3 regions of the Arthrobacter sp. P1_C12_2 genome follow, and region 1 is predicted to be linked to each of the others. Evidence: predicted binding sites of a transcription regulator. Region 1 holds the regulator's gene; each other region holds the start of a gene.
The links. The regulator HrcA, encoded in region 1, represses chaperone genes, less so after heat shock. The targets are predictions, from matches to a motif close to TTNGCACTCGNNNNNNNCGAGTGCNAA.

Region 1 (3,272 bases):
TGAGGGCTTCCTTGGATTCCTGCGCCGTGAACGGGCCGCGGTCCTTGAAGATGAGGTAGATCAGCAGCGACGGTACGCAACCCAGGATGCCGCCAAAGTGCGCCAGCGTGGCCCACTGCCGGTCCTCGCCGGCCGTCAGCGGCAGCGCGTTTGCCGGAACGCCATGGTACGGGGCCTGACCATGGCCGGCCTGGTTGCCCGTGTGTTCGCGTGCGTTATCTGCCACGGTGTAGCCCTTCAGATTGCGATGATGCGTTGCTGCCTGGGTGATGCCTGGAATAGCCGGGACCGCACTGGGAGGGCGGCCGCAGATACAAGAATACTTGCTCGGGCCCGGAAATGGAGATCACGGGGCGGCCGCGGCGGGCTAGGGCACGGTGAGGAAGTCAATGACCTCTTCCACGCGGCCAAGCAGGGACGCCTCCAGATCCGCGTAGCTGCGGACAGCCCCCAGGAGTTTCTGCCAGCCGAGGCCGACGTCCTCCTTCGTGGAGTGGGGCCACCCGAAGGCCATCAGGATGCCGGTCTTCCAGTCCACGCCGCGGGGGATCACGGGCCACTGCTCAATCCCCAGGACCGCGGGCCGGATGGCCTGCCACACGTCCACGTACGGGTGGCCCACGATCAGGACGTTGCCGGCGGCGCCCGGTGAGGCCATGACGGCGTCGGCGATCCGCGACTCCTTGGAGTCGGCCACCAGGTGGTCTACGAGCACGCCGAGGCGCCGGCCCGGGCCCGGTCCGAACTCCGCCACGGCGGCCGCGAGGTCGTCAATGCCGTGCAGGGGTTCGACGACGATGCCCTCCACCCGGAGGTCATCGCCCCAGACCTTCTCCACCAGCTCGGCGTCGTGCTTGCCTTCAACCCAGATGCGGCTGGCTTTGGCCACCTGTGCGCGCTGCCCCGCCACCCGGACCGAGCCGGACGCCGTGCGGCCGGCACCGGCGGCCGGTGCCGCCTTCTTTGGGGCCGGAGGCATCAGTCGGATGGGCTGGCCCTCCAAAAGGAAGCCAAAGCCGAGGCGGAAGGACCGCGACTTGCCCCGCCGGTCCTCCAGCGCCACGACGTGCATGCCGCCGGACTTCTCCACTCGGGTCACGGCACCCACCCACCCGGACTGGACCTCCTCGAGGACCATCCCGCGTTCCACCGGGACTTCCGGCAACTGGGTCTTGGCGGGGGCGGACAGGTCCTGGGGTCCCCAGTTCTGGTACGACATCTCTACACGCTTACTTTGCACTCGGAATGTACGGCGGTCGGTGGAACTCTCCGGGGCCGGAACCCGGACCGCGACGGCGCGCAACGGCGGCGGCTGCCACGGTCCCGGCGCCGGCGTGACAGGAATCGCGTTCCCGTGGGCCACGCCTGGAGCGAATCCAATGCTAACAACGCGGCGACTCATATTAGACTGGTTAGCACTTAGGCATGTCGAGTGCTAACCCTTGTCCTGTTTCGGGCCGTCCGTGCACCACGGGTGGACGTGAACCGGACAAGGCGGGGCGGCACCGGCTGCGGGACAGTCGATTGGAGGTGGAGCGTGAGCGAACCGCGCAAACTCGAAGTGCTGCGCGCCATCGTGGAGGACTACGTCCATTCGCGTGAGCCCGTTGGTTCCAAAGCGCTCGTCGAGCGGCACCATCTCGGCGTCTCCAGTGCCACGATCCGAAATGACATGGCGGCGCTGGAAGACGAGGGTCTGATCACGGCACCGCATACGAGTGCGGGCCGGATCCCCACTGACAAGGGCTACCGGCTCTTCGTCGACCAGATCTCAGCGGTGAAGCCGTTGTCCCCCGCCGAGCGCCGGGCCATCCAGGCCCTGCTGGAAGGATCCGAGGACCTCGACGACATCCTTGACCGGACCGTGAGGCTCCTCTCGCACCTGACCAACCAGGTCGCCGTCGTGCAGTATCCGCTGCTCAGCCGCGCCCGGGTGCGGCACATAGAGTTCGTGCTGCTGGCCCCCCGGAAGGTGCTGATCGTCCTCATCGCGGACACCGGCAAAGTGGAGCAGCGCGTCATCGACGTCGGGCAGGATATACCCGACGACGCCCTGGCGGAGCTGCGTACCCGTTTCCTGTCGAGCCTGTCCGGAACCCCGCTGAGCCTGCTGCCCCAGCTGCTGCCCGCCGTCGTCGCCGCCGGCGCGCCGGCGCGCCGTGGCGCGGCGCAGGCGCTGGCCCGCGGCCTGGAAGCCCTGGCCACGAGCAGCCGCGAAGAGCGCATGGTTATGGCCGGCACGGCGAATCTGGCACGCTCCAATGTGGACTTCCCGCTTAGCATCGGCCCCGTGCTGGAGGCGCTCGAGGAACAGGTGGTCATGCTCCGCCTGCTCAGCGAAATGGCCGAAGACCCGCGCGGCGTGACCGTGAGCATCGGCCGGGAAAACCCCTACGACGGCCTCGCCGAGGCCTCAGTCGTGGCCACCGCCTATGGGCCGGACGCCACGGCCAAGGTCGGCGTCCTGGGACCCACCCGGATGGACTATCCCACCACCATGGCCGCCGTCCGCGCGGTGGCCCGTTACCTTTCGAGGATCCTGGGGCCTTGACAGGCCGGGACCTAACGCGACTTCTTGCCCCACAGGCAGTACAACAAGGAAGAGATACACACTTTGAGCAGCCACTATGACGTTCTTGGAGTCTCCCGCGACGCAACGGGGGAGGAGATCAAGAAGGCTTACCGGAAACTGGCCCGGACCCTGCACCCGGACGTGAACCCGGGAGAAGACGCCTCAGACCGGTTCAAGGCCGTCACGCACGCCTACGAGGTCCTCTCCGATCCGCAGAAGCGCCGGGTCTATGACACCACGGGCAACGAGAACGGCACCGACAACGGCTTCGGCGGCGGCAGCTACTCGGGCCAGGGCTTCGCCTTCCAGGACATTTTCGAGACGTTCTTCGGGGCAGGCGGCGGCCAGGGCGGCCCCGCGTCCCGTGTCCGCCGCGGCCAGGACGCGCTGATCAGCGTGCGGATTGACCTCCGCGACGCGGTGTTCGGCGTGAACAAGAAGCTGGAGGTCGACACGGCTGTGGTCTGCCCGACGTGCGAGGGCTCCTGCTGCCGCGAGGGCACCCACCCGGTGCGCTGCGACATCTGTGGCGGCAGCGGCCAGGTCCAGCGCGCTGTGCGCTCCATCCTGGGCCAGGTCATGACCTCGGCCCCCTGCGGATCCTGCGAGGGCTTCGGCACCGTCATCAAGGACCCCTGCAACGAGTGCAGCGGCCAGGGCCGGATCCGCAGCCGCCGCTCGCTGACCGTCAAGGTACCGG
Region 2 (3,272 bases), on a different contig from region 1:
CAACGGTGTCCAGGCTCAGGCCCAGCTCGGCGGAGACAACCTGCGCACCGGTGAGGGTCGCGATGTCCTGCAGCATGGCCTTGCGTCGGTCACCGAAGCCCGGCGCCTTGACGGCGACGACGTTCAGGGTGCCGCGGATGCGGTTGACGATGAGCGTGGACAGGGCCTCGCCCTCGACGTCTTCGGCAATGATGAAGAGCGGCTTGGAGCTCTGCAGCGCCTTTTCCAGCAGCGGCAGGAAATCCTGAACCGAGGAGATCTTGCCCTGGTTGATCAGGATCAGGGCGTCCTCGAGGACGGCCTCCTGGCGTTCCGCGTCGGTGACGAAGTACGGGGACAGGTAGCCCTTGTCGAACTGCATGCCCTCGGTGAGGACCAGCTCGGTCTGCGTGGTGGAGGATTCCTCGATGGTGATCACACCATCCTTGCCGACCTTGCCGAACGCCTCGGCCAGGAGCTCGCCGACCTCGTCGCTCTGGGCGGAGATGGCGGCAACGTTGGCAACCTGAGTGCCTTCAACCGGGCGCGCGTTCTCCAGCAGGCGGGCGGCGACGGCCTCGACCGAAACCTCGATGCCGCGCTTGATCTCGCCCGGTGCGGCGCCTGCCGCAACGTTGCGCAGGCCTTCCTTGACCAGGGCCTGGGCCAGAACGGTGGCCGTGGTGGTGCCGTCACCGGCAACATCGTTGGTCTTGGTGGCGACCTCCTTGGCAAGCTGCGCGCCAAGGTTCTCGTAGGGGTCGTCCAGCTCGACTTCACGGGCGATGGTCACGCCATCGTTGGTGATCGTGGGGGCGCCCCACTTTTTGTCCAGTACGACGTTGCGGCCGCGCGGGCCCAGCGTGACCTTGACGGTGTTGGCGAGCTTATCGATGCCGGCTTCAAGCGACCGGCGGGCAGCGTCGTTAAACGCAAGCTGCTTTGCCATGGTTTTGTCCTTTCAAGACAGAACCCCGCGCAACTGATCCATTCAATACGAAGGATCGGCTGCGCGGGGGTCCAAGAGAGTTACTTTACGACGATCGCCAGAACGTCGCGGGCGGAGAGCACGAGGTACTCGGTGCCGCCGGTCTTGACTTCGGTTCCACCGTACTTGGAGTAAATGACGACGTCGCCAACGGCAACGTCAATGGGAACGCGGTTGCCGTTGTCATCGAAGCGGCCGGGGCCTACTGCAACAACTTCACCTTCCTGCGGCTTCTCCTGCGCGGAGTCCGGGATAACCAGGCCGGAAGCCGTGGTCTGCTCGGCTTCGAGCGGGCGGACAACAATACGATCCTCAAGAGGCTTAATAGAGACCGACACTCGGACCTCTCCTTTTCGTCAGCAAATTCGTGGACCATGAAGCGGTGATGCCAAGGCGCACAGACCGTCGTCGCGGTGCCGGCAGCGTGCCTGGCGGAACGCGCTTCACGTGTTAGCACCCTCCTAGGGAGAGTGCTAATGACGACTCTATGTAAATGGCTAGCACTCGGTCAAGGCGAGTGCCAGAAATTCGTTCCGGGTGAACACTTCCCCCGGGGGGACATGCCCAATTTTCGCCGCGGCGAGAGGACACGTGGGCATCATGCTCACTGCCCGCGCCGAGCGATGGACATGCCCAACGTGCGGGCATTGCCCGGGAGGACATGCCCATTCGTGGCGCCGGAGAGTGGGCATGTCCCGTGGCCGTTGGCCGTCTGGCGTTTGCGGGCGCGCGCCGACTCTCACGCCGACTCGGACGCTAATGCGCTGGCTGCTGGCTGGCTACTGGCCTGCGAGGTCTTCGAAGTCCACGTTCTCGCCGTCGTCTTCGTCCGTGTCCTGGCCTTCGTCGTTCCGGTGCCGGTACATCAGCACGGCGCCGGCGGCGGCCAGCAGGATCCCCGCGATGAGGAAGATGATGCCGCCGAGCCGGGCAGCCGTGTAAGTATCGCGGATGGCCCGGGCCTCCTCCGTGGCGTCCTGGACGTTCTTGCCGCCGACGGAATACACGGTGGCGTTGAAGGAATCGAGGAAGAAGATGATCACCAACAGTGCAACGCATACGACGGCGATCACCGCGCCGGCGACCAGCGCCGGCCTTGCGTAGCGGGCCAGCCCCTGCGGGCTCCGGCGCTCCTGCCCGGCGTCGTCGTTGCCTACCGTGTCCTGCCCGGCCGTGTCCGCTGGGATGCTGTCGCCTGTGCCGCTGTCTTCCATGCCGTCAAGCCTAGCCCCCGCTGCCCGGTCACAGCGCGCCCGCGGACCTCAACTACGCTGGATGGCATGACTGACGCACCGCAGGAACATATTGCCCCGATCCTCACCCCCGAGGGCTGGGAGCTGCTGGCGTCGCTGGGCCCTTACCGCGAGGACGAGGCATTCCGCCTCACGGCGGCGCTGCGCAAAGCCGGCCACTCCCCCGAACTCGTCTCGGCCGTACTCACCCAGTCCCGGCTAAGGACCAAGGCCGAGGCCAAATTCGGCGAGTTCGCCCGGCAGATGATCTTCACCAGGGCCGGTCTGGAGCAGGCCACCCGGCTCACGGTGGCGGCACGGCATGCGCAGCGGTTCGCGGAGGCCGGGATCGGCCACGTCGCGGATCTCGGCTGCGGGCTCGGGGCGGATTCGATGGCCCTGGCGTCCCTGGACCTGGTGGTCACCTCGGTGGAAATGGACGAGGCCACGGCCGCGTGCGCCACGATGAACCTGATCCCGTTCCGCAATGCCACCGTGGTCCATGCCGATGCCACGTCGGTGTCGCTGGAGGGCGTCGACGGCGTCTGGATGGACCCGGCCCGGCGCACCACGTCCACGTCGGGAACCAAACGGATCTGGGATCCGGAGGATTTCTCCCCGCCGCTGTCCTTCGTGGAGACACTCGCCGGCTCCGGCCGAGCCGTCGGCGTGAAGATGGGGCCGGGCATGCCGCACGACTCCGTGCCGGCCGGCTGCGAGGCGCAGTGGGTCTCGGTGGGCGGGGACGTGACCGAGGTGGCCCTGTGGTTCAATGCGGTGCGGCGCCCCGGGGTGCGGCGCGCGGCCCTCGTGCTCGGACCCCTCGGATCCGCTGAGCTCACCAGCGGCGAGGACTTCGGGGCCGGCCCGGTGGCGCCCGTGGGCCCCGTGGAGGGGTACCTGTATGAGCCCGACGGCGCGGTGATCCGCGCCGGACTGGTGGCCGACGTCGCCCTCCAGCTGGGCGGGCACCTCGTGGACGAGCACATCGCTTACATCTGCGCCCCGGACGTGCACGACACCCCGTTCGCCAAGGCGTACAGGGTCCTGGATGTGATGCCGTTCAACGTCAA
Region 3 (3,272 bases), on a different contig from region 1:
GTAGCCATTCGCGCAGGCCGGGGCCCAGGTCCTCACTGTCGCAGGCGAGCTGGACGCAGGCCTTGAGGTAGCTGAGCTTGTCGCCGGTGTCGTAGCGGCGGCCGCGGAAGATGACGCCATACACGCCGTAGCCCTCGCCGGTGCCGGCCGAGAGTTCCTGCAGGGCGTCCGTGAGCTGGATTTCCCCGCCGCGGCCGGGCGCGGTGCGCTCCAGCACTTCAAAGACGGCCGGGTGCAAAACATAGCGGCCGATCACGGCCAGGTTGGACGGGGCGTCCTCGGCGTCGGGCTTCTCCACGAGCTGGTTGACGCGGACGTAGTCCTCACCGCCGATTGCCTCGACGTCGGCGCAGCCGTAGGCACTGATCTGGGACGGGTCCACCTCGATCAGAGCGACCACCGACCCGCCGGTCTTGGCCTGGACGTCGATCATGGTGCTGAGGAGCTCATCGCGGGCGTCGATGAGGTCATCGCCCAGGAGGACGGCGAACGGCTCCTGCCCGACGTGCTGCTTGGCCCGGAGGACGGCGTGGCCGAGGCCCATGGGATCGCCCTGGCGGACGTAGTGGATGTCGCCGAGGTTGCTGGCGGCCTGAATGGACTCGAGCTTCGCCGTGTCGCCCTTCGCCTTCAGCGTGGACTCCAGCGCGGGAACGCGGTCGAAGTGGTCCTCCAACGCCCGCTTGTTGCGGCCCGTGATCATCAGGATGTCGTTCAGGCCGACATTCACGGCCTCCTCGACGACGTACTGGATGGCCGGCTTGTCAACGACAGGCAGCATTTCCTTGGGCATGGCCTTCGTGGCCGGAAGAAACCTGGTACCAAGGCCCGCGGCGGGGATAACGGCCTTGCGGACGGAAGCGTTGGGTGTATTCACACGACTAATCTAACGGAGGGACCAATCATTGCGTAATCATTATTCGAACCGCCCGCCGGGCCCTCCCCGGTGCGTCGCGGCCGATAGAGGCAGAGGACGGGCCAATATGGCGTCAAAAGAGGAAATACGCTCTGGCCACAGGGCGGCGCGTTCCGCGCTCCCGCTGGCCGCGCAGGATGCCGCCGCGGCGGGCATCGCCCGCCATGGGCTCCAGTGGGCCTCCGGGCTGGCCCGCGGCGGCCAGGGCACCTTCGCGGCGTACCTCGGCGTGGGCGCCGAACCGCCCACGCAGCCGCTGCTGACGGCCCTGGTCGATGCCGGACACCGGGTGCTGCTGCCGGTTTGCGAACCCGATATCGAGCTCAGCTGGGTGTATTGGACTCCGCAGTCCGGGTTTGTCCGCAGCCGGTACGCGCCCATCCAGGAGCCTGTCGGAGAGCGCCACAGCACCGAAGTCATGCGGGACGCCACCGCAATCTTCCTGCCGGCCACCGCCGTGGATCTCTCGGGCAACCGCATCGGACAAGGCGGCGGCTACTACGACAAGTTCCTGGCCTCCCTGGCTGCCATGTCGTCCGCGTCCAGCGAAGCGTCCGACGCCGCGGCGCTGCCGACGGCCGCCGTCGTCTATTCCAGCGAGGTGCTACCCGCAGGCAGCATTCCCGCGGAGTCGTTCGACCGGAAAGTCGACACGGCGCTGACCCCGGGCGGGATCATCCGGCTCGGCCGATCCCTGCTCGGCTGATCCGGGTTCCTGCCAAGGTGATAGAATTGGCACTCAGGCCCTGCGACTGCTAAGCGGAACCTGTCGATAGATATATCGGCGGTGATCCCGACTCGACAGCACGGGACCTGCTCGTTTGTCCCTGAGGAGGATTTCCAGTGCCCACGTATGCATACGCCTGCAAGGACTGCAGCCACGCCTTCGAGATCGTGCAGTCGTTCAGCGACAACTCCTTGACGTCCTGCCCCGAGTGCCAGGGCACGCTGCGCAAGAAGTTCAACAGCGTCGGCGTAGTGTTCAAGGGCTCGGGCTTCTACCGGACCGATTCGCGCGACGCCAAGGGCAGCACGGTTTCCCCGGCTCCGGCAGCTCCCGCGGCCACCCCCGCACCCGCCGCTGCGGCCAGCTAGGGCATCTGCCGGGTTGGCGCCGACAGCCAGTTGGGCCACGCCCCGCTGAGGCTGCTTAGTTCGTTAGTTCCGCCGACCGTTGTCCACATAGGACGTTCCACGGCTCCCGCCGCTATGCGCTGATCCGTAGCGTGGCGGCATGGCACCTACTCTCAGCGCGGTTTCCCCGCCTTCGTTCCGGACGGCTGCCACGGCCGCGTCCAGATGGTCTTCCACGCCTTCGTCCATGCCGTTCCGCGCAATGCCGGTAGCGGGCTCCGGCCGCTGGGCCCGAACCAGGATCCGCCCCGCCGGCCTTCCTCCCGGCACGTTTCCGGCCGGCCGTCCGTTCCGGAGCCCGATCGATTCCGCGAAGCCCCGCCGGCGGCCGCCCCGTGGCCGGCCATCGCGGCGCCGCCTGCGCGGCTGGTTGAACCGGAACCGGCGGCTTATCGCGGCCCTCTTGTTCTGCATCCCCGCCGGCCTGACGGTTCAGCAGCTGACTCCCGCGCCCGCCGACACGGTCGCTGCCTTCGCCGCAGCGGCCGATCTACCCGCCGGAAAGACCCTGGAACCCGGTGATGTCAGCAGGATCAGCGTGCCGCCCGGCCTCGTGCCTGCCGGCAGCCCCGGCAGCGAGACCGCGTTCCAGGGAAAGCAGCTCGCCGCACCGCTGCGCCAGGGCCAGCTCCTCACCGACGCCCAGATCCTTGGCCCGGGCCTGCTCGCAGGAAGCCCGCCCGGCTCGGCAGCCGTGCCGCTGAGGATGGCGGATCCGGCCTCCATCCAGCTCATCTCCCCCGGGCAGCTCGTCAACGTGGTGCTCACCGGCGGCAACGGTAATGAACAACCCGGCGAAGGCCAAATCCTGGCCGAAGCCGTGCCGGTGCTCTGGACGTCCGCGCACGGCGGCAAGGCCGGCCCCTGGCCCGCCACCGCGGAGACTGACGGGCTGGTGGTGGTGGCAGCGGCCGCCGACCAGGCACGAAGACTCGCGGGCGCGTCTACCCAAGGCAAGCTGTTTTTCGTGCTGGTGGCCGCGCCGCCGGGCTAGGAGCGTCACCACCGGGCTGTGTAGCGTCCCCGCCGCACCAGGAGCGTCACCGCCGGGCTGTAGCGTCACCGCCGGGCCAGGGGCCCGGACAGTCTGCTCCGGTTGACACCGGCAGCGCCGCAGGCTCTGCGGTGGCGTCCGCAACTTCAGCCCCAGTGCGGCGGCTTCTGCTCCTGGAGCCAGGCGTCGTGATCGTAATTATCAGGCTGGTCACCCCAGCGCCGGGGG

Region 2: groES (co-chaperone GroES) is a predicted target of HrcA. The motif match lies at 1,465-1,491, and genes of this name have one in related genera.
Region 3: AC1DZQ_RS16805 (FmdB family zinc ribbon protein) is a predicted target of HrcA. The motif match lies at 1,649-1,675, and genes of this name have one in related genera.

Annotation. Positions count from the first base shown of each region.
Region 1 covers NZ_JBFUAF010000002.1:337,733-341,004, reverse strand. The annotation lists gene AC1DZQ_RS04315 (DUF4870 domain-containing protein) at 1-226, opposite strand, end outside; gene AC1DZQ_RS04310 (DUF3097 domain-containing protein) at 368-1,219, opposite strand; gene hrcA (heat-inducible transcriptional repressor HrcA) at 1,538-2,551, shown strand; gene dnaJ (molecular chaperone DnaJ) at 2,615-3,272, shown strand, end outside.
Region 2 covers NZ_JBFUAF010000017.1:46,542-49,813, forward strand. The annotation lists gene groL (chaperonin GroEL) at 1-928, opposite strand, end outside; gene groES (co-chaperone GroES) at 1,009-1,305, opposite strand; gene AC1DZQ_RS16885 (hypothetical protein) at 1,747-2,181, opposite strand; gene AC1DZQ_RS16890 (class I SAM-dependent methyltransferase) at 2,248-3,272, shown strand, end outside.
Region 3 covers NZ_JBFUAF010000017.1:21,751-25,022, forward strand. The annotation lists gene galU (UTP--glucose-1-phosphate uridylyltransferase GalU) at 1-877, opposite strand, end outside; gene AC1DZQ_RS16800 (5-formyltetrahydrofolate cyclo-ligase) at 984-1,622, shown strand; gene AC1DZQ_RS16805 (FmdB family zinc ribbon protein) at 1,760-2,011, shown strand; gene AC1DZQ_RS16810 (RcpC/CpaB family pilus assembly protein) at 2,238-3,044, shown strand; gene AC1DZQ_RS16815 (AAA family ATPase) at 3,191-3,272, opposite strand, start outside.